DNA from 2 places in the Sporosarcina sp. Y1009 genome. Region 1 is predicted to be linked to the other one. Evidence: riboswitches for the same ligand, from Rfam matches in the RefSeq annotation. Region 1 holds a riboswitch; the other holds the start of a gene.

Region 1 (16,912 bases):
GAAAAGCTGTGGAAAGACGTTTAAAATGGGTTCTGATTTCAACATCCGTGTTATTGGTGGGCACTTTTCTAGTTACGATGGTAAAGGTTGCCCCAAACATTGAACGGGCTCATACAGGGGTTGAAGCAGAGCAAGTCTTTCGTCCAACAGAAGGCGGTGTTGAGGAAAAGACAGATGTCAATAAACCGGACCAGGACACTGATGGTGCGGAAACAAATGATATTTTCGAAACCCCAGGAGAATATGAATTGGAATTCACGGAAAATGAAACCAGTCAGGGAAGGCTAGCTTTATCCTACGAGGCAAAAGAAATAGAGAGTAGTTTACCGCCTGCAGAAGCTGGGGAGAAGAATATTGCCATCGAATTTTCTTTTGAAATACTAGATTCGGGGTCATATGTAATGCGGCCAAAGCAAAATTTTTCGCTTGTTGTTGGAGAGGATAGCTATCGCCCAGTCGAAGTGGAAGTGCTTGAAACAGAGGCTTCGGAAGAGGAACGTTGGTTAAATGGCTATCGAGATGGGAAAATGCGTGCCGTGTTGGAGTTTAGCGTTCCCGACAGTGTTGAAAATTATGGCTTGTTGTTGAGAAATGAAAGTTTAGGGAAAGGGATAATGGTTTGGTTTGAATAGGTGGATATGATACTAGCAAACGTAAAAGTAGAGTGGAATGTGGAAATTGCTCTCTGCTTTTAATTTCGTTGCGAATGAAGGTTTTTAAAGAGTGCTTCCAATGAGTCAAAGGTCACGACTTGCAAGCAAACTACCTAACTGTGCAAGCAAACATAGTGCAAGTGCAAGCAAAACACTACCAAGTGCAAGCAAACAGAGCATGAGTGCAAGCAAAATCCACAGTCCGGTGCTCTGTGGTAATAAAACAAGTAATTTCCTGTTTTTATCATTAATCAGAGTGGAAAGCGTCCGCTCGGAACGGAACTTAATGGGACTAGAAAAGTATTGGATAGCTCCTTTTTAATTATGAATATCTCAATTGTAGTATAATAAGTGTTACTACGAATTTATTTGAAGGAGTCATTCAATGAAAAGTTTTACAATCGATTTACTTTTAGAAGTGATGGGCGAATTATTTTCCAATGAAATATCAATCGCTATATCAGATACGAAAGAATATATCTATTATCGTCCAAGTAAACGGATTGACTTAAAAATTAATGCAGGGGATCCAGTAAAGGAAGGGACCATTGCTTATAAAGCCCTTGCCGAAAATCAAAAAGTTTCGGAGTTTATTAACCGAGACGTTTTTGGCGTGCCTTATCACGGCATGGCGGTTCCTGTTCATAATGACGGTGTACTGGAAGGCTGCGTTATGGCAATATACCCTGCTTATACGGATGGTAAGTCTGTTGTGACTGTCAAAACACCGGATGGCTGGATTCCTGTTTCATTTAAAGACGTGAAGTACGTTGAAGTGAAAGATCGGAAGACAATTGTCGCGGCAGATGGTTTTTTGGGCACGCATAAAAATACGCTACAAGAGTTTGAATACATATTACCAAGGGATTCCTTTGTTCGATGCCATAGATCCTTCATTGTGAACGTCCATCACATCAAAGAAATCTTCCCGGATACGCACTCGACATTTGTGTTGGCGATGGATGACGAGACGAAAATACCGGTTAGTCAATCATATTCTAGTTATTTCCGAAAATTACTAGGTTTTTAAATACGGTTTCAGACATGATTTTAAGTGCTCCAGCCAGTTTTTCTTTATTCAAAACGCATATTTCCTATTGACTGTTATAATCCTGTAGAATTAACTAAAAGTTATGAAAAGGGGAATAAACCAATGGGAAAACAAATAGATCGTATTAAACATCTTCAATTGCAAGATTCAGTTGTGACACCGGAAGAGGCGGCATCGTGGATTAAAGACGGTATGACGTTGGGATTAAGTGGATTTACTCGTGCGGGTGACGCGAAAGCGGTTCCATTGGCTTTAGTAAAACGTGCAGAGCATGAAAAGTTTAAAGTAAATATATTTACTGGAGCGTCATTGGGGTCGGATATCGATCGATTATTTGCAGAGGCTGGCATTATAAATAAACGACTGCCATTTCAAGCCGAGCCAACCATGAGAAAGAAAATTAACGATGGAGAACTTTTATTTGTTGATCATCATTTATCACAGACCGCGGAACTTATTCGTGCGGAAGTCATCGAACCAATTGATTTCGCTATATTGGAAGCGATTTCAATAACGGAAGACGGAATGATAATACCGACAACGTCCGTGGGGAACTCATTGACATTCGCAGAACATGCAAAGTCGATTATTATTGAAATCAATATGGCACAGCCGACTGAACTTGAGGGATTACACGATTTGTATGATCCAGGCAAACAAGGCGAGCGCCAGCCAATTCAATTAACAAATGCGGATGACCGTATCGGCACAATCGGTATTCCAATTGATGTGGAAAAGGTAAAAGGAATCGTTTTCACCAATCAATTGGACTCACCGTCAACGATTGTGGCACCGGATGAAGAAACAGAAATTATGGCAGAACATTTATTGACGTTTTTACGTGCGGAAGTACAAGCAGGTAGATTAACAAATAAATTAGCGCCGTTGCAATCAGGAATTGGATCAGTTGCAAACGCGGTGTTGCACGGTATGATTAACTCTGAATTTGAGGAGTTAGAAGTGTATTCAGAAGTGCTTCAGGATGCGGTTTTTGATTTGATAGATGCGGGTAAAGTGCGTTTCGCGTCCTGTGCTTCGATTACATTATCTGAAGAGAAAATGGAGCAAGTATTTGGTAACTTTGACAAATACCGTGACAAGCTAATCATGCGACCACAAGAGATTTCAAACCATCCAGAAATCATTCGTCGTCTCGGATTAATCTCCATTAATACGGCACTTGAGTTAGATATTTACGGAAATGTTAACTCTACGCATGTTTCTGGTGCGAAGATGATGAACGGGATTGGCGGTTCTGGCGATTTTGCACGAAATGCACGTCTTGCAATCTTTGTAACCAAATCAGTTGCAAAAGGCGGCGACATTTCAAGTATCGTACCTTTTGTATCTCACGTCGACCATACAGAACATGATGTTGATATAATTGTAACGGAACAGGGTTATGCAGATCTTCGAGGACTCGCGCCAAGAGAACGTGTAGGGTTGATCATTGAAAACTGTGCACATCCAATGTACAAGGATCAATTACGTGAGTATTATAACGAAGCCCTTGAAAGAGGCGGACAAACACCGCATGTCTTGGAAAAAGCATTTTCATGGCATACGAATTTGGCAAAGAACGGAACAATGCGTGAACTAGTTGAAGAGTTTGCTTAATCGATAACGACATACTAATAGAGTGCTAAACCGTAAAAGGTTTTAGCACTTTATTTTTTCTTATTCCCAGATATAATTTGAGTAAACAAGATCTTTTGAAACGAAAAAACGGTCAGGAGTTTTTCAGCCCAACCGTTCAGTAAAACTGTCCTTATATTCTTTTGAACCGAAATACGACCAGATTAATAACTGCCAACAGCAAACCAAGCCCTAACAAAAGAATGACCCCGTTTTGAAAGTGAATCGAAGGGTCAATCGACAAAGCAGCAATTTCCCCATTTAACACACGATGAATATCGACATATGTGAATGGATTAAATTTCGACGGCGAAAGTATCATCATTCCACCAAATGTTAGCCCGCTGACAATTAGTAGATTAATCGTTGGACTTTTAATGAAAAACGAAATCAATAGATAGAGTGAGTACAGGAAGAATGCCAAAACGAGTGCTAACCCAATCGCTTGAAGGAAATATTCACCCATCGTGATAAAATGGAATGAGTCATTCTCTGCACTTAACTTTGTATATTGAGGATCGAACGAATTGGGAATGGCCCCTTCATAGAAAAGCACTGGATATTGGAGGCTTCCAATCCCTTTTGTAAACAAACTACTGAAGAGAGGTGCGGCGACAATGAGAAGTATGAAACCAACCAAGTAAAGTAGACCACTGACATACTTTGCCACAAATAAACGCATCTTCGGAATCGGTTGAACGAAGAAAAAGTGCAAGCCTCTTTTCTTTCCTCTAGACTCAGCGCTAATCGTATTCCCGAAGATGAAGAGGCCAATCAAGATGATAATCGTTAAGTAATAGTTTGGCATCATTTGATAAAGATAGGTTAATCCGGTTTCACCGTAACGTTTCGTAAGACTTTTCCATCTGTCCAGTGACTTTCCAGTAAATTGGTCATATATAGTAGGATGAAAAAAGAAAAAGTTAGGTTCATGGGCAACTGGTTCGAGCCCGCGCTCCACTAGCCATTCTGTTTCTTCTTTTGTTACACGGATTGTAAAGGGCCCGATATTTTGATCTTCGACGCCAAAACCGCCATGGCCCGCTATGGCATTTTCAAGGTGCTCAATATCTTCTTGAAAGATATTTTTCCAATTACCTTCGGTGTAATCTTCCAGCCATTGTTCTCGCCATAGTATCGAGTTTTTAAATCGTTCAATGTTTTCTTCGATAGTCTGTATCTTATCGACTTTGCCGCTTTCTTCCGCTTTATTTAGTTCGATTTCTTCATTTTCAATCCAGTTCTCAAAGTCTTGTATAGTGCTCTTTACACCAGCAATATTATTTTCATGTAACTTTTCTGCAACAGAATAATTAAAAAAGTAAAGACTAACCGCTGCGATAAATGACAATAGAACAGTTGCCCAAATCATTTTTTGTTTCGTTAACTTTTTCCATTCAAATCGAAAATGCTTCATTTATATCCCCCTCTTCTCAGTGACGCTGATCGTAAGGAGTAAAAGGACAAGTGCACTTATAATAAGCACAGCAAGTCCACCCGGATAATAGGTCGGCAACGCAATAAGAACAGTTTCAATCTCTTGATAAACAAAAGGATTGATAAAATGGGTAACGTCATTCGAAGTCATCATCCAACCACCTATAAAGAAAATAAACAAAGCAACATAAGTGATAATTGTATGTCGAATGAAGAAGCTAAGAAACAATAATAAGGCAACCGCAAAGAGAGCGAAGCAAATTGCGATTAAAGTACCTTCTTTCAAGTAAATCCCGATAGTCGTTAATTGATCGGCCTTTGTTAAAAGTGGATACTTAAAGAAGTTGCTATCGGCCTGAGAAAAAATGGATGGAAGTAGGTAAGCGAGCGAAATGACAAATGATATCCAAACAATAAAGACGATGAACAAACTACTAAACTTTGTCATTATGTACTTCCACTTGGGAATTGGTAATGTGAAAATAAGTTGAGCATTATGATCCTCAAATTCTCTCGTAATAAATGTACCTAAAATAAGCAATACGATAAGAAATCCGATAGGGGTGATGGCTAAATTCATAACTTTTTTAAGAAAAACGGCCCCCTCTATGGACAAATCGAAATCCTCTTTCTTTAACCCCACTCGCTGCAACTCTTCATTAATCAGGATGGTCTCATCGATTTCTATCTGACCAAGAGAAAATTGTCCTTCCATTTCTTTATAGGTCATCGCCATTCGGTATACATCATTCTCAAGTTGAAGTTCTTGTGTTGACTCCTCAGTTTCAATTGCCTGTATTAATTCACGTATCAATCCATATAATTGATTACCAATTTCCAGTCTTGCCTCAATTTCAGGGTCATGGATTTTCTTTAAATCCTCCAGATCTCCTGAATTATTCGAACTGACTTCTGAGGAGAACTCTGAAAAGTAGGTTACTTTCTTAGGAATGATTGAATCTTGTTGTATGATATTTTTGAGGAAAATACCCGCTATGAAAAGCGCAGTAAAAAGAAATAAATAAAGGACGGTTTTCGTACGAATCATCTTTTTGAATTCGAATAAGAGAAGTTTCATTTTGTCGGCCCTGCTATTTCAAATATTTCCTCATACCGTTTTTCCGAACCTACGACTTCTTTTTGCATATCAATAATATCAACATCCGAGTCTCTAAATAAATCAATTAATGATTGGAAGCCTTCATCATTTAGCTGCACGGTAAAACCTTGTTCAGTTTCAGAGAAAAGATAGGATTTTGACGAGAAAATCGATTTCATTGGTCCTTTGTCTTCCACCTCAAAATGGTAATAGACTTGCTCGAAATCACTTAAATCTTCTTCGATTAGTTTGCCATCTTTTAAAAAGAGAATGTTTTTAGTTACACGGTCTACTTCGGCCAGGTTATGGGAGGATAATATAATTGTCGTACCACTTTCCGCCAACTCTACGAGTATTTTTCTTATTAAAATTGCGCTCGTAGGATCTAATCCGTTTAATGGTTCATCGAGCAGTAATAGTTGGGGTTTATTGACAATCGCCATCGCTAAAAGAAGATGTTGTTTCATCCCTAACGAATAATCTCCGGCCGTTTTTTTTAAATAATTTTCCATTCCGACATACGTCGCAATTTCTTGAACCCGCTTTTTAGGCAGGTTATGAACATCACAAATATATTTTAAATGGTCGTACCCAGTTAAATAATCAAATAATACCGTATTATCTTGTAAAAATGATACTTCTTTAAAAACAGAGTAATCTTTATTGGATTTGCCAACTAGTTGCACAGTTCCCGAACTAGCAGGGATTAAGTTCGTAATTAGATTTAGTAATGTCGTCTTTCCAACACCGTTGGGACCAATCAGTGCCCATATTCCCGGCGTGTCAATTGTAAGTGAAATATCATTAATGACGGATTGCTTTTTAAAGCGTTTCGATAATTTTTGCACAGTTAAAATAGACAAAATCCCACCAACTTTTCTGTTATTTTATAACTTGCTGTTAATGCATTTTAGACAGGAAAACTTAACAAAGGCGAATAACAACGCAAATAAGCTTATGAAACTATTTTCATAGTTTACTTCATCGATAAATTCTCTATTTTAATTAATAGTATCATATATTCAGATAATATACAAAATTTGCTAAAAATGAGGATTGAATAATATATAAATATATTTAAAGGCGGATGCCATTAGCATAAGGCAATTAAATCTAACTCTATAAAAAGCGACAAAAAAACTGAAGGACTCTAGTTTAAGAGTCTTTCAGTTTTTTGAATTATAGTGCCATTTGATGGTCAAATATGATGTTATTTAAATTGCGAAATTATAAGCTTCGGTAAACGACTAAAGCCGCCGCTCACATCATTCCGCCTTAGCAGCCAAAGCTCTCTCAAATTCCTTCTTCACGCGATGAAGCAATTCAAAATCTGTCAATAAACGATGCCCTGTTGACGCTAAAGCTTTAGCGCCAGTAATTAAAGCTTCATCACCCTGTTCTGACTTCGCGGCTTCTCTGAATTCATCAGTGTGCGCAACAAGATTATCCGGTCCGATTTTGATATACGGATGTGCAGTTGGCACTTCGTAGCTAATGTTTCCTGCGTCCGTCGAGCCTTTACCTTCTCTCTTTTCGGTATGGACTACTTCGCCAAGTGCGGAAAGTTCTTCATCCAAGATGTTATCAAGAACCGAGTTAAGGACAAGATCTTTTACTTCGTTCTGGAAGCGTTCGATTTTGACGGTTGCACCTGTCGCAAGCGCAGCCCCTTCAGCGACGTTCCGAACTTTATCAGATACTTCGACTGTTTTTTGCCATGATGCAGCGCGAATATAGAAGCGTGCGGATGCATATTCGGGAATAATATTCGGTGCATCGCCTCCGTGTGTAATAATGCCGTGAATACGAACATCAGACGGTAATTGTTGACGAAGTGCACTGATGCCGTTGAACAGTTGAATAACAGCATCTAACGCGTTAATGCCTGCTTCTGGTGAACCTGATGCGTGCGCAGGTTTTCCGTAAAAATGGAAATCAAGTGGATCTACAGCAAGTGATTCGCCTGTTGTTGCAGTTTTACCAGATGGGTGAATCATGAGTGCAACGTCAACATCTTTTAAAAAGCCTTGTCTGACGAAACTCCCCTTTGCACTACCATTTGGGCCGCCTTCTTCAGCAGGAGTCCCAAGAACGACGACGCGTCCGCCAGTTTCAGGAAGCGCTTCAGCGAGTGCAATCCCCGCTGCGACACTCGTTGTTCCGATGATATTATGTCCGCATGCATGACCTAACCCTGGAAGTGCATCATATTCAGCAAGATAAGCGATTGTCGGACCTTCTTTTCCACTGTCTTTCACTGCATAAAACGAAGTTTCATGACCAGCAACCGCTGTTGTCACTTCAAACCCGGCATTTTCCAACAATGCCACATGTTTAGCGCTCGCATACACTTCTTCGTTTCCGATTTCCGGTTTTGCATGGATATCCTGACTCGTTTGAATATATAACGCACGGTTGTTTTCGATAGATTGGAATAATACGTTCGTCTCTTCTTTTACAATGCTCATTATGATTGCCCCCAGTTCAATTATTTTTTAAGGTCTTCAAATAATGTATCAATTTCTTCCTGCGTTAAATTAATCAGATAAGATCCACCTTTTGTATCTTTTTCAACAGCTTTTGCAATATCTTCTTCTTGATATAACTCAACGATGCGTTTGAATGTTTTATTGTCTTTTTCCTTCTCGCTTGCTGCAATTAAATTCACATACGGGTAAATATTTTCATCATCGACAGATTCTCTAAAGATTGGATCCTCGCCTGGTGAAAATCCTGCTAGTCCAGCAAATCCATTGTTAATAACAGCAGCAGTCACGTCTGGCAATGAACGAGGCGTTTGTTGCGCGACCATTGGAATGATTTCTAAATTCAATTTGTTTTCAATAATTTTACTCGGGTCTCCAAATAATCCAAAGTCATCAGTTAGCTTAATGAGTCCAGCACTTTCAAGTAAGCGTAGTGCACGTGCTTGGTTTGAAGGGTCATCAGGAATTGCAATTTTGTCTCCTTCTTTGATCTCAGAAATATCGCTTATTTTTTCAGTGTAAACGCCAAGTGGTGCAAACATTGTCGAGCCAATTGGAACAAGTTCATTTCCGCTTTCTTTTACATATTGGGCCAAGAAAGAAAAATGTTGGAATGCGTTTAAATCAACATCGCCTTGTGCAAGTGCATTATTTGGCAAAGTGTAATCCGCGAACTCAATAAGTTCAATTTCGATGCCTTCCTTCGCAGCTTTTTCTTTCAGAATTGGCCACTGAGCACCGTCTGATCCATTGACGCCGATTTTCACTTTAACTGTTTTTTCACCATCAGCATTTTTTCCGGCATTTTCTTTAGTACCACAAGCCGTTAATATAGCTGCAGTTACAATCGCTAAACATAAAATCAATAATTTTCTCATTTTTCTCTTCTCCTTTTATGTAAGTTCATCTATTTTTTAATCAACGACGCATAATCTTTTTAGAAAGCGTATTTCCAATCCACTGTGCAACTTGTACCATCACAATAAGGATAACAACCGTTACAATCATGACACTTCCATCAAACCGCTGATAACCATAAGTCATAGCGATATGTCCAAGGCCACCGCCACCGACCGTTCCCGCAACTGCCGAGAAATCGATGAGACTGACTGAAACGAAAGTTAATCCTAAAATCAAAGGCCCAAGCGCTTCTGGAATAAGGACTGTAAAGATAATTCGTAACGGGCTAGCTCCCATAGCTTGTGCAGCCTCGATTACGCCGGGGTCAATACTCACCAAGTTATTCTCTACGACTCGGGCAACTACGAAACTGGCTACTATGGTCATCGGGAATATAGCTGCCGCCGTTCCAATGGTGGTACCCATTACCAATCTCGTAAGTTGTGAAATGGCAACCAAGAAGATGATAAATGGAATCGGTCGAATGATATTAATAAATATATTCAATATCCGTGAAACAGCTTTATTTTCTAAAATGTTATTTTCTCTTGTCACAAACAATAGTAGGCCAAGCGAGATTCCAATAATTGAACCAAAAATCAGTGTGGCGATCACCATGAGGAGCGTTTCGCCAGTCGCTTCTACAATACGTGGCCAAAACGTGGACCAATCAACTTTCATCTTTAATGACCTCCTTTATTTCAACGATCGTTTGAAGTTCCTGCAATACTTTTTGAATCGCTTCCGTATCGCCTTCAAACGAAACCAGCAGATTTCCGAAAAAGCGTTCTTGTAACTCTCGAACCGAGCCGTAGACGATGTTGAAATCGACGCCATGTTTTCGAGTTACTTGCGAGAGTACAGGGTTACTTGCAATATCGCCTTTAAAAATAACGCGGTATAACTGGGTACCACCTTTTGATCGCCATTCGTTCAAAAGCTTTTCCGAAGGCAAGTCCTGTTGGATGGATTGGATAAAGCGCTGCGTAGTCGAATGTTGTGGGTCGGTAAAGGTTTCGAAAACTTCTCCAGACTCAATCACTTCGCCTTCTTCCATGACCGCTACATTGTCGCAAATTGATTGAATGACATGCATTTCATGTGTGATAAGGAGAATGGTTATCCCGAACTCCTTATTGACCTTTTTGAGTAACCGTAAAATATCAGCAGTTGTGTCAGGGTCTAGAGCGGATGTTGCTTCATCACAAATTAGAATATCTGGGGAGCTGGCGAGTGCTCTGGCAATCCCAACACGTTGTTTTTGTCCACCGGATAGTTGATCTGGATAATCTTTCGCTTTATCAGATAGCCCGACGAAAGCCAATAGTTCTTGGACACGCTCTTGAATGTCTTGTTTTGATGCGCCGGCTAATTTCAATGGATAAGCGATATTTCCCGAAACTGTTCTTGAGTTAAACAAGTTAAAGTTTTGGAATATCATGCCGATGTTTTGGCGTTGTTTACGTAGTTCTTTCGCTGATAATGTACTGACGTCAATTTCGTTGATGAAAACAGAACCAGCTGTTGGACGCTCTAACATATTTACTAAACGCAGTAGCGTACTTTTTCCAGCACCACTAAATCCGATAATGCCGTATATCTCTCCTTTTTCAACAAAGAGGGAAACATCTTTAACCGCGTGCACCTCCCGTTTTCCAAGACTAAACGTCTTCGAGACATTTTTAAATTCAATCATGTCAAAACCTCCTGATAAAACTCTTATTCCGCGTTCACAACATCTCAGCCATCAGTGAAAAAAGAAAAAGCCCCTTCTTACTTATCATCGTTCGATAAGAAAAAAGAGGGCTTCTAGTATGTAAGAAACCATCTCGTCCTCATCTTCCAAATGCCGAAGCACTTGCAGGAATTAGCACAGTATTCATTCGTCATGAATCTGTTGCCGAGATGTCATAGGGCCTGTCCCTCGATCTCTCTTGATAAGAAAGTGATGTTTTGCTATTCAATTGTCGCAAGAATTAATCCTTACTTTAGAGCGAAAAGAAGTATAAGTCAATCAAATATTTGAAGTAAAATTATTCGAATTATTACCGCAGTCAAAATGAAAGTAAATTTCTTGATTCAAGTCTGTTAAATATGACCTATTTGTCCGAAAAAGCTATGTGTACTTTTAATTTGAAAAGTAAATATTGGTTTTGGGTCTGTGTGCCTATATGGAAGAAAGTCTATTTTTGTTTGTGCTAAAGGTTGTTTTTATAACGAATAATCTTAATAAAGTAGAATTTATTTCATTTTTTGTAATACTTTGGTATTAGTTGGAAGCATCACTTCATTTGACTCATTTTTTAGAAAAGGCAGAAAACGTGTTGAAAAATAAACAACTTACACCTACGATGAATGCAGTTAGTTTATTTGATTGCTAGCCAAACTAACTTACCAGCGTATCTGTATCGTAAATATGAAAGCGCTTTAATGGGTGAGGGGGGATACAGGAAGGAATGAGAAAATCAGTAATCGCTATCAGAAGTGGCAGTTTTTTTAAAGTTACAATAATATCTAAGGAGGCAAAAAAATGAACTTTAAATCTAGTTATTTATCTAAAAGTGTAATTCTAATGTTAGTTGCTGTGTTAGTATTTTCCCCCGTAGCTCCGACATCGGGTATTGCAAATGCTGAAAAATCTACTACTACTGTTGAAACCCGAGTAAAGGAAATTATTGAAGTAGATGGAGAAGCATTCAGGGATTTGAATGCAAATGGCGAACTGGATCGTTACGAGGACTGGAGACTTCCTGTTGAAGAACGGGTAGAAGATTTGGTCTCTAAAATGACTGTGGAAGAAAAAGCAGGATTAATGCTGATTTCTTCGTTTAATAATGATTCCAGCCGTTTAACTCTTCAAGAGAAAAATTTACGTAACTTCATCGTTCGTGATGATCCAGAGCCGCGGGATCTTGCGTCTCGAAATAATGAGTTTCAAGAACTAGGAGAGGCTTCTCGTTTGGGGATTCCGGTAGTGATGACTTCCAATCCGCGTAACCACGTGAACCCGAACCAGACATATGGTCATGCAGAAGCTGGTGGACAACTATCGACTTGGCCGGGCGAGCTTGGTCTTGCTGCGACAAGGGATACAGAGCTTGTGAAGGAGTTTGCCGAAATTGCTGCCAAAGAATGGCGCGCAACCGGGATGCATAAGCTTTATGGCTATATGGCAGATGTGCTGACTGAGCCACGCTGGACACGTACGGATGGTACATTTGGCGAAGATCCTGAACTAATTTCCAACATGATCACTTCAATCGTTGAAGGTTTTCAAGGTGAGGAATTAGACGAAAACAGTGTTGCACTAACCATTAAACACTTTGCTGGTGGCGGTCCGCGATTAGAAGGTACAGACCCTCATCATGAATGGGGAAGTACAAATGTGTATCCAACCGAAGGAAGCTTGTATACATATCACCTGCCACCATTTTTAGCGGCAGTTGAAGCAGGCACGGCATCTATCATGCCTTACTATGCAAAACCGGTAAATGAAGGAAGTGCAGATCAGCTTCCGAAGCATTTATGGTACACAGAAGATCAGCAATTTGAAGAAGTTGCCTTTGCTTATAATAAAGGGTTACTTCAAGGTCTTCTTCGCGATGAAATCGGATTCGAAGGCTATGTAAACTCTGATACCGGCATTATTAATGATGGAGATCGTCCTTGGGGTGTGGAACATCTCACTTTACCTGAGCGTTATGCAAAAGCAATCGACGCTGGAACAAACATTTTCTCAGGTGGCACGGATGTTGCACCACTGATTGAGGCGATTCAAACAGGATTGGTAGAAGAATCAGTGATCAACCATTCGATTACCTTCCTGCTCACCGAGATGTATGACTTGGGTCTTTTTGAAAATCCATATGTAGATCCTGAACTCGCACAGCAAATCGCTGATAATCCTGAATCACAAGCATTGGCAGATGAAGCACACCGCAAGTCCATCGTGCTATTACGCAATGGTAATGAGGAAACAGGACCAGTTTTACCGATTACAGATGAAGAAGCAGGCGATGTAAAGCTCTATGTAGAAGTCTTTGAGGAAGATGAAGAAGCTGCAGCAGCATCAAGTGAAGGGTTGAAAGCATCGATTGCGCTGGCAGATCCATTAATTGAAATCGTCGATACTGTCGAAGAAGCTACACACGCTTTTATCTCCGTGATGCCAGCTTTAAGTTGGAGAGAAGATGACACGGAAGATGATCCGCCGTCTATTGAACTGATTAAGGATTCTGATACCGGAATTGATTCGGAACGCATTCTTGAGATCCAAGAAAAAGTAGAGACGACGATTTTAAGCGTAAATATGACCAATCCATGGCTGATCAATGAAATTGAGCCGGGTGCAGATGCCGTATTAGCTACATTCAATACGACGCCAGATGCTATCGTGGACATCATTCGCGGTAAATTTAACCCAACTGGAAAGCTACCATTCACGGTACCAGCTGACAAAGAAGCGGTTGAAAATAACGCATCTGATGTACCTGGATACGCTGAAACATTTGACTATGTTTATACAAACGCTGTTGGTGACGATTATGCGTTAGGCTATGGTTTATCTTATGTAAGCGCTTCTTATTTAATTGAAGAAATTGATCGTTTGGAAGAGGACGGTCAATTCGCTAACCACGGAGCCGCTCGTTCACTACAAGCTCAATTGAATCCAGTTGCACAATTCGAAACTCAAAATAATGCCGAGAAAGTTGTTAAGCATGTGAAGAAATTCATTAAAAAGTTAGAACAACAATACGAAAAAGGCAAAATATCCGCGAGTGCTTATGAAGAACTTCGAGTAGGGGCAGTGGAGTTATTGGAGCTTTGGGAATAGGATAGGGAACGTGTACAAAAACCATTGAAAAATGATAACTCAGGATAATTTATAATACAGAAGAAACCCTCGATGCTTGGTGTAGTAGAGTCAGTTTGAAACTACTAACCTATAAGAATCGGGGGTTTTTGTGTATGCTTGATAGCTATTACAGAAAAATACTTGGAACTGGTGTCTCCCATTTCGCATGTGGATTATCCGCCCCAAATGGTATGCTATGAACGAGGAGGTAATAAAGTGACTGTTTTGTTATTTGTTGTCATTATATTATTTGCGTCTATTTTACAAACAAGCACGGGATTTGGCTTTTCCATCATGGCAACGCCGTTCTTATTGTTGATTTTTGAACCTAGAGAAGCCATTCAAATCAATTTAGTATTATCGCTTGTCATTTCTGCTGCGCTTATTAGAAAAATACGCAAAGATATCGATTTGGGCATACTAAAACGATTCATTATTGGAAGTTTACCAGGGTTGCCAATCGGGATTCTGATCTTTTTATTTGCGGAAACGGAGAAGTTGAAACTAGGTATTGGCGTAGTCATTTTAACGTTAACACTTTTGCTTATTTTAAATTATCGCTTGAAAATGACGAAACGTCGCGATTTTTATATAGGAGGAATATCCGGTTTGCTAACGACGGGAATTGGTATGCCCGGTCCGCCTTTACTCCTCTATTTTTCAGGAACAGGCACACCAAAAGCGCAATTGCGTGCTACGACATTAGCATTTTATCTTTTTATTTATTCAATTAGCCTCATCATTCAAGTACTATTTGCCGGGACCAATAAAACCGTTTGGACATCGAGCGGAATGGGATTGCCCCTCGTCGTTTTAGGATTGTATTTTGGACAACTTCTATTCCACCGCATCAATCAAACGTATTTTCGGATTTTTACCTATGTGATTTTATTGTTTACCGGGGTTTATCTAATTATTCAATAACTTATACCGTGACTTCGCTCATTAAAGCATGTGTATTGCCTTCGGTGTCGTTGAAAAACACCATCCATGTTTCAGATGAACCCATTTTTGCGACAACATGCGGTTCATCCAGAAATGAAACATCCCTAGCTTTCAACGTTTCATAATGCTCATGAATATCATCAACATTAAAATAAAGTACGGAACTAGCCGCCCCAAATTGCTCTTTTTCGGGGAGACTAAGGAGAAGTCTCACGCCGTCGCAGTCAAAAAACGCCATCGTATCGGTGCTGAATAATAGCGGCAAACCTAAAACATCTTGGTAAAAAGTAATTGCGCGATTAATTTCTTTGACAGGCACTGCAACTTGACCGATTCCATTAATTTTCGTCATATGAATTTCCCCTTTGGCACTATTTTCTCAATTGTTTTATTACATGAGTTTGGAAATAAACATCGTCGCAATGCCAAAGTATATGAGAAGTGATAAAATATCATTGATTGTCGTAATTAACGGTCCTGATGCAACCGCAGGATCCACATTGAACTTGTGTAAGATAAGCGGGATAATCGTTCCCGCAAGCGTCCCGATAATGAGCGTAACAAGCAAGGATGCACCGACAACTAACCCAAGAACAAGACTGCCTTGCCAAACATAAGCAATAATTGAAATGAGGATTGCGCAAGTGACACCGATAATAATGCCGACAAAAAATTCTCTGAAAATCAGTTTAATCGTTTTCTTTGCACTCAGGTCCTCAGTCACAAATCCGCGCACAACGATGGCGAGCGATTGAGTTCCTGTATTTCCAGTCATGCCTGCAATCATGGGCATGAAAAAAGCCAGAGCGACAACCGCTTCGAGTGTTGCTTCAAATCTTGAAATAATACTTCCGGAAACAAGACCGATAAATAATAGTAAAATGAGCCACGGAAGTCGTCTATAGGCTGCAATGAACGGCGGCGTATTAAAGTCAATGTCTTTACCTGAAGCTAGAAGCATTCCGATATCTTCATCTGCTTCTCTCATAATAATGTCAACAACATCATCAACTGTTATAATTCCCGCCAATGTATTACCCTCCACCACAACTGGAATGGAAACAAAATCATGTCTAGCAATGAGTTTCGCAACTTCTTCTTGTTTCGTTAAGACGTCTACTTTAATAACATTCTTGACCATAATATCTTCAATGACAATATCACTTTCCGCGAGCAATAAATCACGGTAAGAAACAACACCGACAAGTTTTTGTTCATGATCAATCACGTAGAGGTAGTTTAAATACTCCGCTAGGTCCGAGAAATGTTTCAGTTTTTGGGTGGCCTCTTTAACTGTGTATGACTTGTCAATCCAAACAAAGCGGTCAGACATCGCGCGGCCGGCAGACTTTTCGGGGTATGAAAGAATCCTACGAATCGCAGTGGACTCTTCGTGTTTCATCTTCTTAATGAGTTTATCAATGGCATCACTTGATTTGACTAGCACCCGCATACCCGTGACTTCAGTCGTGGGATAGGGTGTTTTTTTAGATCCTAAACAAATTAAAATGGTTTTAGTTATCTATTAAAAATTGCACATGTTATTATTATAATAGGGTGATAATAGTGAATGTTAGAAAAGGTAGAGGCTATGTGTACAGTATTCAATACCATATGGTTTGGTGTGTGAAGTATAGAAAAAGCATACTGAATGGCTTAGTGGAAGCCCGCTTGAAAGAGATTTTAATCCAACAATCCAAGACACATGCTTTTACAATCGTTGAAATGGAAACGGATGGCGACCATATACATATGTTAATCGAATGTTCCCCACAACATTACATTCCAAATATAATGAAAGCGTTAAAAGGAAACAGTGCCCGCTTTCTTTTTAAAGAGTTCCCGGAGCTG
Region 2 (16,912 bases), on a different contig from region 1:
ATCGATTTCTGCATTACGAGCTGCAGCTTCGACTAGATCATCACGAAGTGCTGTTTCAGAAGCACTTAGTTTTTCTGTTGTCGTTTTTTCTTTTAGTTTTTCACGAAGCTCGTCAAGTGTTTCAACCTCTTCATCAATTTCTTTTGCAAGTTCGTCGTTAAGTTCAGGAATTTCTTTCCCTTTAATCTCATGTACTTTCACTTCGAATACAGCTGGTTTACCTGCAAGTTCTGCTGCGTGGTATTCTTCAGGGAATGTCACTTCGATTTCTTTTTCTTCGCCGACTTTCATGCCAACCATTTTCTCTTCAAATCCTGGGATGAATGAACCAGATCCGATTTCAAGTTCAAATCCTTCTGATTCTCCGCCTTCAAATGGTTCTCCGTCAGAGAATCCTTTGAAGTCTAGTGTTACAGTATCGCCAGTTTCAACTTCGCCGTCTTCTTTAACTACGAGTTCTGCATAAGCTGTTTGGCTGTCTTTTAATTGTTGTTCGATATCTTCATCAGTTACCGTTGTATCTAGACGTGTAACTTCAAGGCCTTTGTATTCGCCAAGTTTCACTTCAGGTTTAACTGTTACAACTGCTTTAAAAATAAGTGATTTACCTTTTTCCAATTGCTCGATATCAATTTCCGGACGATCTACAGGATCGATTCCTGCTTCGTCAATTGCTGAACTGTATGCTTCAGGTAAGATGAAATCGAGTGCTTCGTTATAAAGTGACTCAACCCCGTACATTTTTTCAAACATTTGACGTGGCATTTTACCTTTACGGAAACCTGGTGCGTTTACATCTTTAACAACTTTTTTAAATGCTTTATCAAGACCTTCTTTTACCTTTTCAGCAGGCACCTCTACTGTAAGTGTACCTTTGTTTCCTTCTTCTTTTTCCCATTGAACTGTCATATTAAAAAACCTCCGAATCTTATTGGTGAATCTATTTTTGCATGTATATACTTTTTAACAACTCTTTCAGTATAGCATAAAGCCTTCATCTTTCAACAATTTTACTATTTACTCAAAGTTAGATTCTTCATCAATTCGTTTGATGAAAGAATGAAGCATAGTGTTCGGCAATTCTTCCCCCGTAAATAAGCATTCTATGTATTGTACATAAGCATTCGCCACTTCTTCTTCAGTATACGCTCCCCACGTAAAAGGAAACGCTGTAATAGAAAACTTTTCGATTAAGTTTTTGGCCATCTCAAACCGTGAAGGATCTTGAAGGTATCTATCTTCTATCTCTGATAAAACTTTTGTCGTGAAAGGATCTTGACCTGGTAAAGTCATTTGTTCTGGAATGATGACTTGTTCTTCACCAAACTTTTGAATCGTGACTTCTTTTGAATAACCCGATTGTTGAAGTAATGTTAATCCGAATGTAACAATAAGCGGCGATAAATTTACACTTTCAACAATATCTTCTAGCACAGGAATCATTCCTCGAAGATCTGTACCTTCTAATGAAGCAAGTGTATGTTGTTGTGTGTAAATATCCATTTTCAAAAAATCTTCGAATGTAAATAAGGATTCTATGTGGTTGGATTCCTCTACTGGATATCTATTGGAAAGCCTACTATTCAATTCTCGTAGGTAATTAAATTTCGTTAAAAGTTCATTTGGAATGATGCCTTCCTCTAATAAAGTATCAATCGTCATTTCAACTTCTTCATATTCTTGTAGTTGGATACTAATGGTTAGATATAACTCCATTGCATCGATATAACTTGTTGGACCACTATGTAGAAGTCTTGCGGCGATTTCTTTCGCACGCGCAAATTCTTTTATTTCGTATAATGCTATTGCGTAAGGCCCTAAGAATTCAGGATAGTCCGGTTCATATAAGATGGCTTGGTCAAATGCTTCAGCCGCTTTTTCAAACTGTTTGTTTTTTACGTATTCGATTCCACTGGATACCAACCTTTCAAAAGTTCCTGGGAATACGATGATATTTTCTTTTTTACGCAACCGACCGTATTTCTTATGCATCGTCATCACTCACCTCCAATACTTCAATTATAATACATTTTGACGACTAAGGAAATCTGCTATTTACAACATTTCATCTTCCCTATAGACGATTTTTTTAAACCAATTACGCAATCGTAAAACTCAATGCACGTATAAGCACTGGTAGTTTAATTAGTGTTTAGTATAGCCACAAGCGTAGGCATTATCAACAGTCGAGGTGTATTTGTTGTTAAAAATATGTAAATATTGTTACTTTATCTAGTTTCGGGGTGAAAAGATGTTATAGTAATGCCATTCATAACATTGTTTCAGTTAAAGGAGTTAGCGATGACAAAAAATAATCGTTTCAAAACACTGTGGGAATTGTTTTTAATATCAACACGTCTCGGGTTAACCTCTTTTGGTGGCCCTACTGCTCATTTAGGCTATTTTCACGCAGAATATATCCGTAGAAGAAAATGGATGGATGAAAAAACTTATGCTGATTTGGTTGCATTGGCACAGTTTTTACCTGGCCCTGCAAGTAGCCAAGTTGGAATCGGGATAGGTGTTATGCGGGCCGGGGTCGTTGGTGGACTTGTTTCTTTTATCGGGTTTACATTTCCTTCTGTCCTCGCCCTCATTCTTTTTGCTAGTTTATTAACCAACTATAATATCGGCGATGCTGGTTGGATTCACGGCCTTAAGATCGTTGCAGTTGCTGTCGTCGCACATGCCATTTTGGGAATGGCTAAAAATCTAACGCCTGATCTTAAGCGTAAAGCAATTGCCTTACTTGCACTGATAGGAACACTGGTCGCTCAATCAGCAATTACACAAGTCGGTGTTATTTTAGTCGCTGCTGTTATCGGGTTTCTTCTATATAATAACCAGCCAATTGCATTGGACAAGACAAAATCGAATTTCCCGATTTCTAAAAAAATCTCTGCATTCTGTTTTGCATTGTTTTTTGGCCTACTTTTTCTTTTACCATTCGTTAGAGAGTTAACAGGATCTTATTGGATTGCAATGTTTGATAGTTTTTATCGTTCTGGTTCGCTTGTTTTTGGTGGCGGACATGTTGTTTTACCATTATTGGAGCAGGAATTTGTACCAACGGGTTGGATAACGGAAGAAGCGTTTTTAGCTGGATACGGGGCCACTCAGGCCGTTCCAGGTCCGTTGTTTACATTTGCAGCGTATTTAGGAACAGTTATGAACGGATGGGTTGGCGGTTTAGTCGCAACAATTGCTATTTTCTTACCCGCTCTTCTTTTAATGATTGGCGCTTTACCTTTTTGGGACCAGTTAAGAAGTAACCCTAAAATCAAAGGTGCGATAATGGGAGTAAACGCAGCTGTTATCGGAATCTTGATTTCCGCTTTATATCATCCGATTTGGACGAGTTCAATTTTATCGCCAATGGATTTTGCATTGGCAGCTATTCTGTTCAGTATGCTTTCTTATTGGAAGCTTCCCCCGTGGATCATTGTAGTTACAGGTGCAATTGGTGGGTTATTAATTTCTTTTCTATAAAATAACGGTCTCATAAAATTCAGGCGAATATCTTCTTTCGCCTGTTTTTTTGATTCAATTTATCGTGTCTTCATAAGCAATTACGAAAAACCTTCAGTGGTCGACCATTCACAGTAATAAAGTCCTTCCGGGTTATCATGACCCAATTGTTCCAATTCAGATAGAAGCCATTGTTTCGACTTTCCAATTGCTTCGAGCATATCTTTTTTTGTCTGCCCTTCATCAACGAGTAGATAAGTCGGCTCTTCTTCTTCAATATCAAGATTAAGATCTTGAACTTTAACCGATTTATATTTTGCAAATTGATTGACTGTCATATCTCCTCCTGGTTCGATATATATATCCCTCACTTCTTTTAAAGAAAAAATCCCTTCCTTACGAAGCATCGATCTAAGTTGTTCCATTTCTAATTGATTTTTATCGATTAATTTTTTATTGAGTTTTCCATTTGCAATGATTCTATCTGGTTCACCTTGTAGAATTTTGCGCATTCGATTTGATTTTTGTGCTAACTTTTCAATGATATAAATGACAATCGCCCAGACGGTAACAGCAAATAGCAACATAAAGATAGATACTTTTTCATCATATATACTTTCTTCTAGTATTCCGCCAAAAACCAAAAGGTAAATAATATCAAACGGCGTCATTTCAGAAAGTTGTTTTTTACCTAATAGCCTAACCACCGTCATAAGTGCGATAAACCCAATGACAAGCTTTGAACCGATTAATAGGTAATCCAATATAATCACCTCAATTTGATGTTCTTACTGTATATCCTTTAAAGTTCACCATGAAACTGATTATAACTTTATAGGTTTTGGTTTATTTTTTAAAATTCGGGTAGTTGTAGAGTATGAACAATAATTAGGAGGAGATATTGTGGATATAAAACAAGCTAAGTTTATAAAAATAGGTGCGGCTGCAGTTTTGTCGATTGGACTACTCTCTGCATGCAGTGATGACAGCGATGATGGCGACAATGACGATATCATCATAGACGATCCAATTCAGAAAGATGTTGATCCAGAGAGCGACACCGATTTAGATATGGACGATGATGATAGCGATGAAGACTAATAGTAAAGGGCAATAGCATGTTAGCTATTGCCCTTTACTATTGTATAATTTCAATTTCGATAGATTCAATGTATGGCAGTGCGTCTAAATCATTATAAAACTGAAAGATTGGTTTTTCTGAAATAGTTGATAATCTTAAATCCATTACATGCTTTATGAGATGATCTTGATCAACAATTTGTTTGATTTTTAAATGTTCCACAATCATGCTGTTCTTTTCTAAATAAACTAAGACATCAGGTATACTCTTTTTGTCAGTCAGGATTAGAATACACGGAACTTCTTTTGAGCGGAGTCGCTTTGGACCATACTTCCCAAGAATTGGCGATAGTACTTCCACAACAAACATTACGCATACAACAGCGAATGCCGCTTCAATATAAAAACCTGCGCCTACCGCAATACCAATACTTGCCGCTCCCCAAATCATAGCCGCAGTTGTTAAACCGGTTATCGTATCATTGCCTTTTCTTAAAATCGCACCTGCCCCGAGAAAACCAATTCCGCTGACAACTTGTGCTGCGAGACGAAGTGGATCCATCGTTACATTAATATCATCACGTGCTGGTACTAAATATGCAGATTCTATAGAAACAATGGTTAAAAGACAACTAAATGTGGCGATGACTGCGCTAGTTTTCAGTCCTATTGGTTTCTTTTTAATTTCTCTTTCAACACCAATGATTAAACTCAAAAGCAACGCCAAGGAAATTTTTATTAATACATCGGGATAAAGCCCAACATCCGCAATCCAATCCAATATAATCCCCACTTTCATTTCCCTGATACCCTACTATTACCGTTATTAGATGATTTGTAACTTATTTTATGAATTAATGCAGAAATTAATTTAGACAAAGTTTTTTAATTCATATTGTAAGCCGGTAAAAGTCCTTTTTTATAAAGGTAAGCTACGATATTTAAGGGGATTGCAGAAATTTTCTTTGGAAAAAGACGTTTACGATAAAGCCCATAATATGCTTTTTTAAGGTCATGCCATTGCCTGCAGTTTTTCTTTTGTCGAAAACGTGCCACATCAATGATTTTGATCTCACCACTTGAAGTGATAATTAGGTTACGTAAATGAATATCTGAAGGATTTAGCCCCTTAGATCGAGCCAATGAAAGTGCATAATCAATTTCTTGAATATGAGCTACTGTAATGCGCTTTCTACGTGCAATACATTCGAAAAGTGTATGCCCTTTAATATAGTCCATGACAATATAGTTCAATCCAGCATCATGAATCGAAGGGTAGGAAGAGATGTTTTGAAGTATTTGATATATTTCCCCCTCTTCCTTCGCGATGTAGGTAAATTCAGGAAAATATACTTTCATCGCTTTATTTGATGATTTTATTCTAAAAACAAAGGCACTTCTGCCCGTCCCGATATGTTCTAAAGAATTATCATAGCTTATTAGACGATTTCTCTTATTAATGACGACTGTCTTTGCTAGTGCTTGATAGGTAGTCAAGGTTTGTCCTCCAATATATTATATGAAATAAAAAAAGACGTGATAACCAATAATTGGCCATTAACGTCTCGAAAATACAAAAAGACCTCACCAAATAATCGGTAAGGTCTCGCAAACAACTAAAGTTGCCAACAAAGCCGAGGGTTCAACCCCTGTGTTGACGACTTTGCTGTACTGCTACTCCCCTTAAAGGAAGTAAAAAGTTATTTAATTTGTAAGGCTTAGTATAAGCGCTGACTGTTTCGGAGTCAATGATTTTACTGTCAATAGCCGGAGTCTTCCGATGTCAAGTTGTCAATCATTTTATAATCATATTTTTGTAATGGTTTTTCGGCCGGACCTTCAATCACTTCTCCTTCAAATGAGAATCTCGAGCCATGACATGGGCAATCCCAAGTTCGGTCCCCATTATTCCACTCAACTTCACAGCCGATATGCGTACAAGTTGTATGGACAATATGAAGTTTACCGGCATCATCTTTGTAGGCACCTTTTCTGTGCCCGTCCAGCGTAATAACGGCACCTTCACCATTCTCTAAATCTTCGGGTGTTGTTTTTGGTGAATCTAGCTTCCCTTTTATCAACTGTCCGACAACATTGGCGTTCTCAACCAAGAAGTTTTTCAAACTCGGATGTGCATAGAACCGTGAAGGTGAATATAACTTTTGAAAATTATTCTCCTTGCCTAAAATCATATCCCGGAACAACAGTGCAGCCGCAGTTCCATTTGACATACCCCATTTTCGAAACCCTGTCGCAATCAAGATATTCGGTTGTCCAGATGTTAGTTCACCGATATATGGCAGTTTGTCCAGTGTCACTAAATCCTGAGCTGACCATCGGTAGACAATTTCTTTCAGACCGAAGACTTCCTCGCCAAAAGTCTCCAATGCCTCGTAATGTTCCATTGTCTCGATTCCTTGCCCGGTCTTGTGACTTTCACCAACAATAAGCACGATTTCTTCCCCGTCAACACTTACTGAACGAAGTGAACGTGTTGGCTCATCAGCACTGATATAGATTCCGCCGGGGAATTTCTTGTTCGCTTTAACAGCAAGCGCATAAGAACGATCCGCATACATTCTTGTCGAATAGAGACCTAGTCCTTCATAGAACGGAAAATGGGAACATGCCAAGACATGATTAGCTGTAATTTTTGGCGCTAATTCTCCGCGAGTCAGCACAACAGGTTGTTCACCAGTTTCAATATTCACTGCTGTTGTGTTCTCAAAAATAAGCCCGCCTTTTTCCGTGAATAATTGAATCAAGTGAACTAAGTATTTAGTTGGGTGAAACTGCGCTTGATTTTTCATCACAAGCACTTTTTTTATGTCTATATCGAAAGGAATACTATCAACTAATCCACCATCAATTCCAATCTTTTCGTAGGCTTCAGCTTCTTTTTCAACTTTCTTAGCATATTTCTCCGAAGTGGCGTATATGTACGCGTCCTGTGTGCTAAATTCACAATCAATTTTATGTTCGTTCACAGTTTTTTCGATAAAATTAAGCGCTTCAATATTCGCTTCATAATACAAACGCGCGTTGCTTCTACCAATATTGCGAATGAATTCATCGTAAATTAAATCATGTTGAGCAGTGATTTTGGCTGTCGTATGACCTGTTGTCCCGTTCATCACTTTTCCTGCCTCAATGACAGCGACCTTCAATCCTTCGTTGACCAATAAATAAGCAGACGTTATACCTGTAATTCCCGCCCCTACAATCACGACATCAACTTGTAGATCATCCTCTAAGCTTGGATACTCTGGAAACTCAATACCCGTCCTCCAATAGGACTCCGGATGCTCTGGTAATTTACCAATGTTTTGGGTCATTATATATCCTCCATTTCGATAATTGGATAATTGAAGGATTCCCATACAACATCTGGTCTAAACAATCGATACAAACCAAGTCTGGGAAAATAAAAAAACGACACCCTGATAAGCATTTACTCTCGCTTATCAAGTGCCGTTTTATGATTAATAGAGACAATAGTCAATTCTTTAGATTTTATAGATTGCGTGATGATTTAATAAAGAATGACATAATCAGACCAATGACTGCAAGTATCAATCCGAAAATAAATGCAGTTTGAACGCCTGCAGTTAAAGATTCACTCACTGCCGATAAACTAGTTGGATCTGTTACTTTATTTAAATAACTCGTTTGTGCAGCTGACATAATTGTAATGGCAACGGCTGTACCGATTGCACCTGATACTTGTTGTAATGTGTTCATCAAAGCTGTTCCATCTGGATATAGGTCTCTCGGAAGTTGGTTCAGTCCATTTGTTTGAGCTGGCATCATCACCAACGAAACACCTATAAAAAGAAGTGAATGCAAGAAGACGATCATGAATATGGATGTTGTTGTCGTTACGTTCGACAAGCTCCACAGCATAATGACCATTATAATAAATCCAGGTGTAACGAGTCCCCTTGGTCCGTATTTATCAAAAAGTCGACCTGTTATTGGAGACATAATGCCATTTATGATACCCCCTGGTAAAAGGACAAGTCCCGCTATAACCGGAGCTAACCCCATGCCCGTCTGCAAGTATAAAGGTAAGAGAATCATGGTAGACAAAATGACCATGAAAGTAACAAAGACGCTCAAGAGCCCCAAAGTAAACATCGGATATTTAAACGCACGGAGATCAAGCATTGGCGTCTTCATTGTAAGTTGTCTTATGGAGAAGACAATAAGCGCTATAAGACCAATTACAATGGTTGCTACAACGATGGTACTTCCCCAGCCTTCTTCTCCAGCGGCACTAAAACCATAAACAATGCCACCAAAACCAATACTCGATAAAATAATCGACAGAATATCGATTTTAGGTTTAGTAAGCGTAGAAACATTTTGCATATAAATAATACCAGCGAGTAGTGCAAGCGCAAGAAACGGTAGCGTGACCCAGAAAATCCAATTCCAACTTAAATTTTCAATGATTATACCTGAAAGGGCTGGCCCAATAGCTGGTGCAACCATCATCACCAACCCCATTAGGCCCATAATCGTTCCTCTTTTATGGATTGGATAAATCAGCAAAATCGTATTAAACATAAGCGGTATCAGTAAGCCCGTCCCAATCGCTTGAATTACACGCCCTACAATCAAGACATCGAAAATTGGCGCTGATCCTGCAACAATCGTTCCAATAATAGAAAATATGAGTGAAGCAATAAACAATTGTCGTGTACTAAACCATTGAATTAAAAGAGCAGAAATAGGAATTAATATCGCTAAGGTCAATAGAAAACCTGTAGTTAGCCATTGAACGGTGGAATGGGGTACATCGAATTCCTTCACTAAACCACCGAGTGCCATGTTTAAAGCTGTTTCACTAAATAACCCAATAAACCCTGCAATTAAAAAAGACAGCAAAATGGGGGTCGACTTGATAACTTGACTTTTTTCTGTTGTTGACATAAATAATTCCTCCAATTAAAAACTAAATCAATCTTGTTTTATTCTTTGCTGTTTCTCAACATCGACTGTTTGGTAATTACCCCATTCGAGATTGTGACTTGTATTCTGTCTGTACAAGCATAGAAATATCTTCAAAAGATAATAGCTCATTTAATATATTAACCTATTTACTATACAGAAATACAATACATTTTAATACTATAATGCCTTGTAAATAAACGAATCTATTAGAGAACCGAATCTCCCACTTATAGAACAACATGCGTCCTATTTTATAGTGCATTTCACCCATGATTTCAACTTGAATAATTAGTCGAAAAACCATAAAGATTTCCACTTTTCTTTCTACCGTTACATAGTAGAGACGTTTTTTCACTAAAATCAGAATCCAGTAGACTACCATGACTTTTCGCTTATATCAGACTATTTCATCAAAACCCCTTGACTCTTTCTAGAAATATAGATAGTATCTAATCTAACGTTTGATCGCTAATATCTAGGTATTCGATCGACATTCAAAACTAAATAGTATCGCTGCTTATCAAGAGAGGTGGAGGGACTGACCCTTTGAAACCTCAGCAACCAGCAAATCTTTTATTGTATGGTGCTAAGTTCAGTAGAATACATTCGTATTCTTCAGATGAGACGGCTGAAATTACAGTTAACTTTTAATTTTGTATTTCACCCTCTACTCATCATGAGTAGAGGGTTTTTATTTTTTCAAGGAAGGATGGTTGGAACAAATATGCTGTGTTGTGTATAGGAGGTGTTTTTTATGATTATTGATGTTCATTTGCCTGATTTATCATTCGTCAGGGAAATCGAAAAAACTTTCTACATTAACCGTGGTGTTTACAATACGATCGACGCATGGTTTTACGAGAATGGATTCAAGGATGTTTTAGACAGAAGAGTACATATTTTGAAGTTTTTGCACTACATAACAGCAAATGTAGAAGAACACTTGACAAAGCAACGCTTCCCAGAAGGATTAACGAATACGTTGGAAAGTTATGTGAACCTGCAAGAAGTAGTTGTTTAGTGTTAACGCAACAAAAAATTAGGAGGAACTTACAATGACAAAAAAAAGAATTTTATTAAACGCATTTGATATGAACTGCCCTAGTAACCAATCTCCCGGACTTTGGTCCCATCCTGACAATGAAGCACATCGCTACACGGACATTAATTATTGGATCGAGTTTGCACAGTTATTAGAAGAAGCGCAGTTTGACTCTGTCTTTTTAGCAGATGTACTCGGTCCGTATGATGTCTATGAAGGAAAAAGAGACGCGGGTCTTAGGCAAGCGGTGCAATCCCCTATCAATGATCCGATGCTCATTGTTCCGGCAATGGCAGCAGTTACTAAAAATTTGTCATTTGGCATTACCGCGTCTGTCACGCATGAGCATCCTTATACATTTTCACGTCGCATGTCGACATTAGATCATTTAACAAAAGGCCGTGTTGGCTGGAATGTTGTAACGTCTTATTTGAAAAGTGCAGCAATAAACATTGGAATGACCGAACAAATTGCACATGATGAACGCTATTCAATTGCAGAAGAATATTTAGACGTTTGTTATAAATTATGGGAACAAAGCTGGGAAGAAGATGCCGTTGTTCGTGACATAGAAAGAAAAATGTATGTTGACCCAGAAAAAGTTCACGACATTCAACATAAGGGTAAGTACTTCACCGTTCCTGGCGCTCACTTATGCGAACCTTCTCCACAACGAACGCCGGTCATTTTTCAAGCTGGTTTATCACCAAAAGGAAGTGCATTTGCGGCAGAACACGCAGAAGGGGTCTATGTCTCCATGCCTACAACTGATATCGCGCGTAAGTTTGTCGATAAAATACGCGGTCAGGCGGAGCAGTTTGGTAGAAAAGGCGAAGATATCAAAGTGTATAGCCTCTTCACTCCGATTGTCGGGCGAACGCAAGAAGAAGCAGAAGCAAAATATGAAGATTACAAAAAACATATTAGCCTTGAAGGTGCGATGAGCTTGTTCAGTGGCTGGACGGGAATCGACTTATCTGAATACGATTTAGATGAAGATCTACAGTTTGTTGAAAACGATTCAATGCGTTCACGCGTTGACATTTTCACAAAAGTGGATCCGGACAAAAAATGGACCATTCGAGAAATTGCTGAATTTGTGGGAATCGGCGGTATCGGTCCAGTTGTTGTCGGCACACCTGAAAAAATTGCAGATGAAATGGAAAGATGGGTTAAAGATGCGGATGTCGACGGATTTAATATAACGTACGCAATTAAACCAGGATCCTTTAAAGATTTTGCAGAATTGGTCACACCCGTTCTACAAGCGCGCGGATTAATTCGCCAAAAGGATGATGTGCAAAGTACGACAATGCGTGGAAATTTATTTGGAACCGATCGATTGCCTGAAAATCATCCTGGAAAAACATTTTCACTCGTCAATGTCTAAATCATTAACTATAAAGGTGGTCATTAAAATGAAAAAAGTCATAATTCCTTTTCTAGCATTGTTTACGCTACTTCTCCTGTCTGCATGCAGTTCTGGAGAAGCAAGTGGAGACAAAAAAGAGTTGAAAATCGGGGCGACGTCAGGGCCTTATGCAGATCAACTGAAAGAAAGCATCATTCCATTACTGGAAAAAGACGGTTACAAAGTAAAACTGGTTGAATTCAATGATTACATCCAACCAAACCGTGCATTACAAGAAGGCAGTATTGACGCAAATGTATTTCAAACATCCGTCTATTTAGAGGCTTTTAATAAAGATCATAAGGCAGATCTAGCAGTCGGTCATGCGGTACCCACCGCACCAATTGGACTGTATTCAGAAAAGCATACAGATGTTTCTGACGTAAAAGAAGGAATGAGGTTAACATTGTCTAACGACCCAGTTAGCACGGCGAGAGCCCTTCAAATGCTGGAACGTTTGGGATGGATTACACTTACAGGTGAAATTGATCAATCTAGAGCTTCTGAAAAAGACATCGTTGAAAACAAATACAATTTAGAAATTAAAGCAATTGACGGTGCACAACTTCCAAGATCGTTAGGCGATACCGATTTTGCATTCATTAACGGTAATTTTGCAATTTCCTCGGGCTTAAACTTGCAGGATGCCGTTCTTATAGAGGATACGCCGCCTGAATTTATGAATAACGTTGCCTATCACAAGGACAATTTAGACGAACCGTTCGCAGCGGCAATTAAAAAAGCCTATCATTCTGAAGCGTTTTTACAATATACGAACGAAAATAATGCGGAATTTACAAAACCCGATTATCAGAAAGAATAGGAGATAACCCCATGATTGAACTTGTGAATGTTACGAAAACGTATAAAAACGTCACGGCCGTTGATAATGTCAGTCTTACCATTCCGAAAGGTGAAATTTTCGGCATTATCGGTTATAGCGGCGCGGGAAAAAGTACATTACTTAGATGTCTAAATTTACTTGAAAAACCGACAAAGGGAAAAGTCCTCGTTAATAAAAAAGATTTGATGGCTTTGTCCAAAAAAGAAGTGCGAAAAGAACGATTGAAAATCGGCATGATTTTTCAACATTTTCATTTAATTAGCTCTGCGAAAGTATATGAAAACATTGCCTTTTCAATGTTGGCGGCCGGGAAAACGAAAGAAGAAATTCAGCAACGTGTTCCAGAGTTACTCGAAATGGTTGGGCTTGCCGATCGTGCCGATTATTATCCGGCTCAACTATCGGGAGGTCAAAAACAACGCGTAGGGATTGCACGTGCACTTGCGAACGACCCAACCGTCCTACTTTGCGATGAAGCTACGTCTGCACTAGATCCTAATACGACGGCGTCTATTCTGAAGTTGTTGAAAGAAATAAACGAAAGATTAGGGATTACCATCGTCCTCATTACACATGAAATGGCAGTTGTTCAAGAAATTTGCCACCGCGTTGCAGTGATGGAGAATGGTAAAGTTATTGAGGTGAATGAAGCGTATGAATTGTTTGCTGATCCACAAACTCCATTGGCAAAGCAATTTGTTCAAACCGTTCATTCCTTAACATTGCCAGAACGTTTACTAGAAGCAAGAACCGGATCCATTGCTCAAATCACCTTCCGCGGTGACTCTGCAGAAGACAGTATCATTTCAGAGACAATCAATCGTTTCAAAGTCATCGTAAATATACTGCATGGTCAGATCAGCTATATCCAAGATCGTCCGCTAGGTATTCTCATCGTTGAAATTAAAGGCGAACAATATGAAATTGAACGCGCAATCGAGTATATTACAAATCGAACGAACCGTCTGGAGGTGCTGGCTCATGTCTCCTAGCTTACTAAATGAATTCGGCGTCGCCTTTTTGGAAACTGCATGGATGTTAACAATATCCGTCACGCTTTCAGTATTAATCGGGGTCCCACTTGGAATTGGACTGTTTACGACGAGCGAAGGAATGTTTTGGCAAAATAAAATCCTACAAAATATATCCGGTACAATTATTAATATTATTCGTTCCATCCCATTTGTCATCTTACTCGTCGTATTACTTCCTTTAACGACATTCATTCTTGGGGATTCAATGGGACCTACCGCAGCAAGCTTTTCGCTAACGGTAGCGGGCATTCCATTTTATGCACGATTAGTGGAAAACTCTTTACGCGAAATTGACAAAGGCGTCATTGAAGCAGCTGAATCAGTCGGCGCTTCCCCGTGGCTAATTATTCGAAAAGTGTTATTGCCAGAATCTAAATCAGGACTCATCTCGGGTTTAACAGTCACAATCATTAGTTTGTTAAGCTATTCCGCAATGGCAGGAATGATCGGCGGAGGCGGTATCGGGGACTTCGCTATCCGTTTTGGCTATTACCGTTATCAAAACGAAGTCATGGTCATCACTGTCGTTTCCTTAATCTTCCTTGTTCAGTTCATTCAATTTATTGGCGATCGGGCTGCACATGTGGCTGATAAAAGGTAATTCAAATTCATAAATCCTTACATACGCTGTCCATGCAGCTTATGTAAGGATTTTTATTTTTTAAAACTTCCTAAGAAAAAGGTTCTTGTTGAAGCAGGATAAATTAAAAATAATGACATATCCTAAACATTAATCTAAATGTATGGAGGTTATAATTTGAATAAAGGCATAGATAAATTATTAAGTATTTTGCTCCTTTGCATTTTCCTTGTCGCTTGTCAGAATACTCATCAGACGGATAGGAACTCACTTCTCCCCTCCTCCGAACAAGAAAACAAACAGATGCGTGATGGATACTTAGATGATCAACCTCAATTTGAAGGTGGTTCAGAAAGAGACGTTCGTGAACCCCGTCCTGTTTCAAACGATATATTGCAAAAGAAATATCCTAATATCGTCTATCTACGTGGGGATCCAACGATTAATCAAGTAGCGCTGACATTTGATGACGGACCTGATATCCGGTTTACGCCTCAAGTGCTTGACGTTTTAGCTAAACATGATGTGAAAGCAACTTTTTTTCTATTTGGCGCGAGAGCAGAAGCAAATAGAGAGTTAACGAAACGGATTCATGATGAGGGGCATGCGATTGGAAACCATACATATTGGCACCCCAATTTACCGAAAGAGAGTTTAGAAAGGTTACGATGGGAATTGACAGAAACGGAACAGGTGATCGAGGAGATAATTGGTTTTAAACCACGTCTCTTCCGCTCCCCATATGGCGCTTTAAATGATGAGATTGTACAAGTATTGGCTCAAAATGATAATACGGTAATCGGTTGGGATGTGGATTCTCTTGACTGGAAACAACTTAGCGCTGACATTATTTCAGACAATATACTCAGTAATGTTGGTTTCGGATCCATTATATTAATGCATGATGGCACCGATTGGACAGCAGATTTATCTGGAACAGTTCAGGCTTTAGATACAGTCATACTAAAACTGAAGGAAGACGGAACGAAGTTTGTCACGGTTCCAGAATTAATTGGAATACCCGTGGCAAAATGAAAAAAGCATTGGGATCACGGAACAACCAGTCATCTCGAACCAAACCTTTTTAACAAAGTGATTTCGGAATTCACAGTCAACCTCCTTCATATGTTTATTGTACATATGAAGGAGGCGCTAATTTGATCCAATTTAATAAAAATCTTTCTAAAACCATCAAGCAGCAATCAGAAAATATATCCCCCACCAATATAGAAATTAAAAACAACTTCGATAGTATTATGAGATTTTCAATAGCTGTCTTGGATGAATCAAGGAAATTCAACAATAGTTACGACGGTTTAAACGAAGAGACTGAACATCCCTTAATTGATGAAGGCAACTTCAATCTCATTATTTAGCTAATCTTTTATATCAAAGAGATGAATCACCCTTACCTAAATTGTTTCCCGAAGGAGTACTTATTCATCCACTAGCCTTGATTACTAAGGCGGGTAGTAATTTTCAAGATGTTATGAGAAAGCTAAAAACTAGAAAAGTAATCTCATTAAATCGGGATTTAGTATTGCCTTGGCCTTGCAAAAAATCGAGATTAATTAAGAGTATAGTACTGATTGGGCAAGGTAGAAGATGGGGGCAGTGGTGTCAAGACGACACGAATCACCATGTAGAATTATGGTTACCAATTGGGATCGCGTGGGTCTATGGAGGAAATCACTCTATAACAGCTGGGATAATTCAAGGCAAAGGGGAAATTATTCCTAGGTATGTTTATGACATTAGTGATGTGTATGATTATGTGTATTGTGTTGGTGTTAATTATTATCGTAAAGAAGATGGCAGTATTATCTCACCCGTCCTTAATGCTGAGTTTGCGGCTATATTTGAAATAGGTCGTATAATGGCTGAGAATTCAATAAGTTATTAGATGCGAGACCAAGAACACTTAAACAGATCTTAATAGGAATAACAACAAAATTTGTTACCGAAAGTTTTCCTCATCTAATGAGCATTGAACAAAAGTGTCCAGTATAAAAAGTCGCCGCCTCTTCAGCTTGTGTATCAAAAAGCAACTTCGACAGTAAATCCTCCAGGTGCCTCTATATCGAAGATATCTTCTAATCTATTAAAATATACTTTCAATTTCGTAATGAATCATATCTCCTGACTTTCTTTTTTCGCCACAACTTCCAAAAGATTGTGCAAATAGGCAATACCTTTTACTTGCTCCACTAATACATTATCAATGTATTGAAGTGACTTAAAAGCCATTTCCTTAGCCTGCGTTACGTTGTTCTTATCAAAACCAGTCAATACCTCACGAACAATATCTAACGAGTAAACCACCCTTTGAACAGTTCGGATGATAAGCACCTTTCTAATATCAGATGGGCTAAATATACGGAATCCACTCTCTTTGTTACGTTCGGGCTTTATCAACCCTTCCTTTTCCCAATGTCGAATCGCAGAAGCAGACACATTCGCTTCTTTAGCTACCTCTCCAATCGTAAACCAATTTTTA

The links. Region 1 has a riboswitch for S-adenosylmethionine ahead of AC25Y1_RS07855 (methionine ABC transporter ATP-binding protein). Riboswitches for the same ligand answer to the same signal wherever they lie in the genome.
Region 2: it holds a riboswitch for S-adenosylmethionine, as region 1 does, so the genes downstream of both, AC25Y1_RS17245 (hypothetical protein) here and AC25Y1_RS07855 (methionine ABC transporter ATP-binding protein) in region 1, are expected to answer to the same signal.

The regions. Positions count from the first base shown of each region.
Region 1 covers NZ_JBYHFO010000005.1:58,873-75,784, forward strand. The annotation lists gene AC25Y1_RS07810 (ABC transporter permease) at 1-632, shown strand, start outside; gene AC25Y1_RS07815 (LytTR family DNA-binding domain-containing protein) at 1,039-1,683, shown strand; gene scpC (succinyl-CoA:acetate CoA-transferase ScpC) at 1,807-3,321, shown strand; gene AC25Y1_RS07825 (ABC transporter permease subunit) at 3,473-4,756, opposite strand; gene AC25Y1_RS07830 (ABC transporter permease subunit) at 4,757-5,854, opposite strand; gene AC25Y1_RS07835 (ABC transporter ATP-binding protein) at 5,851-6,723, opposite strand; gene AC25Y1_RS07840 (M20 family metallopeptidase) at 7,141-8,343, opposite strand; gene AC25Y1_RS07845 (MetQ/NlpA family ABC transporter substrate-binding protein) at 8,364-9,239, opposite strand; gene AC25Y1_RS07850 (methionine ABC transporter permease) at 9,280-9,942, opposite strand; gene AC25Y1_RS07855 (methionine ABC transporter ATP-binding protein) at 9,932-10,957, opposite strand; SAM riboswitch class I at 11,094-11,205, opposite strand; gene AC25Y1_RS07860 (glycoside hydrolase family 3 protein) at 11,792-14,095, shown strand; gene AC25Y1_RS07865 (sulfite exporter TauE/SafE family protein) at 14,333-15,040, shown strand; gene AC25Y1_RS07870 (VOC family protein) at 15,042-15,413, opposite strand; gene mgtE (magnesium transporter) at 15,453-16,514, opposite strand; gene tnpA (IS200/IS605 family transposase) at 16,625-16,912, shown strand, end outside.
Region 2 covers NZ_JBYHFO010000020.1:11,947-28,858, forward strand. The annotation lists gene tig (trigger factor) at 1-909, opposite strand, end outside; gene AC25Y1_RS17205 (tetratricopeptide repeat protein) at 1,018-1,998, opposite strand; gene chrA (chromate efflux transporter) at 2,302-3,489, shown strand; gene AC25Y1_RS17215 (DUF421 domain-containing protein) at 3,570-4,232, opposite strand; gene AC25Y1_RS17220 (hypothetical protein) at 4,372-4,569, shown strand; gene AC25Y1_RS17225 (MgtC/SapB family protein) at 4,607-5,329, opposite strand; gene AC25Y1_RS17230 (protein kinase family protein) at 5,434-6,045, opposite strand; gene AC25Y1_RS17235 (FAD-dependent oxidoreductase) at 6,309-7,883, opposite strand; gene AC25Y1_RS17240 (DHA2 family efflux MFS transporter permease subunit) at 8,062-9,483, opposite strand; SAM riboswitch class I at 10,019-10,130, shown strand; gene AC25Y1_RS17245 (hypothetical protein) at 10,259-10,525, shown strand; gene AC25Y1_RS17250 (LLM class flavin-dependent oxidoreductase) at 10,560-11,936, shown strand; gene AC25Y1_RS17255 (MetQ/NlpA family ABC transporter substrate-binding protein) at 11,965-12,780, shown strand; gene AC25Y1_RS17260 (methionine ABC transporter ATP-binding protein) at 12,792-13,793, shown strand; gene AC25Y1_RS17265 (methionine ABC transporter permease) at 13,783-14,436, shown strand; gene AC25Y1_RS17270 (polysaccharide deacetylase family protein) at 14,593-15,450, shown strand; gene AC25Y1_RS17275 (hypothetical protein) at 15,573-15,791, shown strand; partial or broken gene AC25Y1_RS17280 (DUF6710 family protein) at 15,827-16,318, shown strand; gene AC25Y1_RS17285 (MerR family transcriptional regulator) at 16,546-16,912, opposite strand, start outside.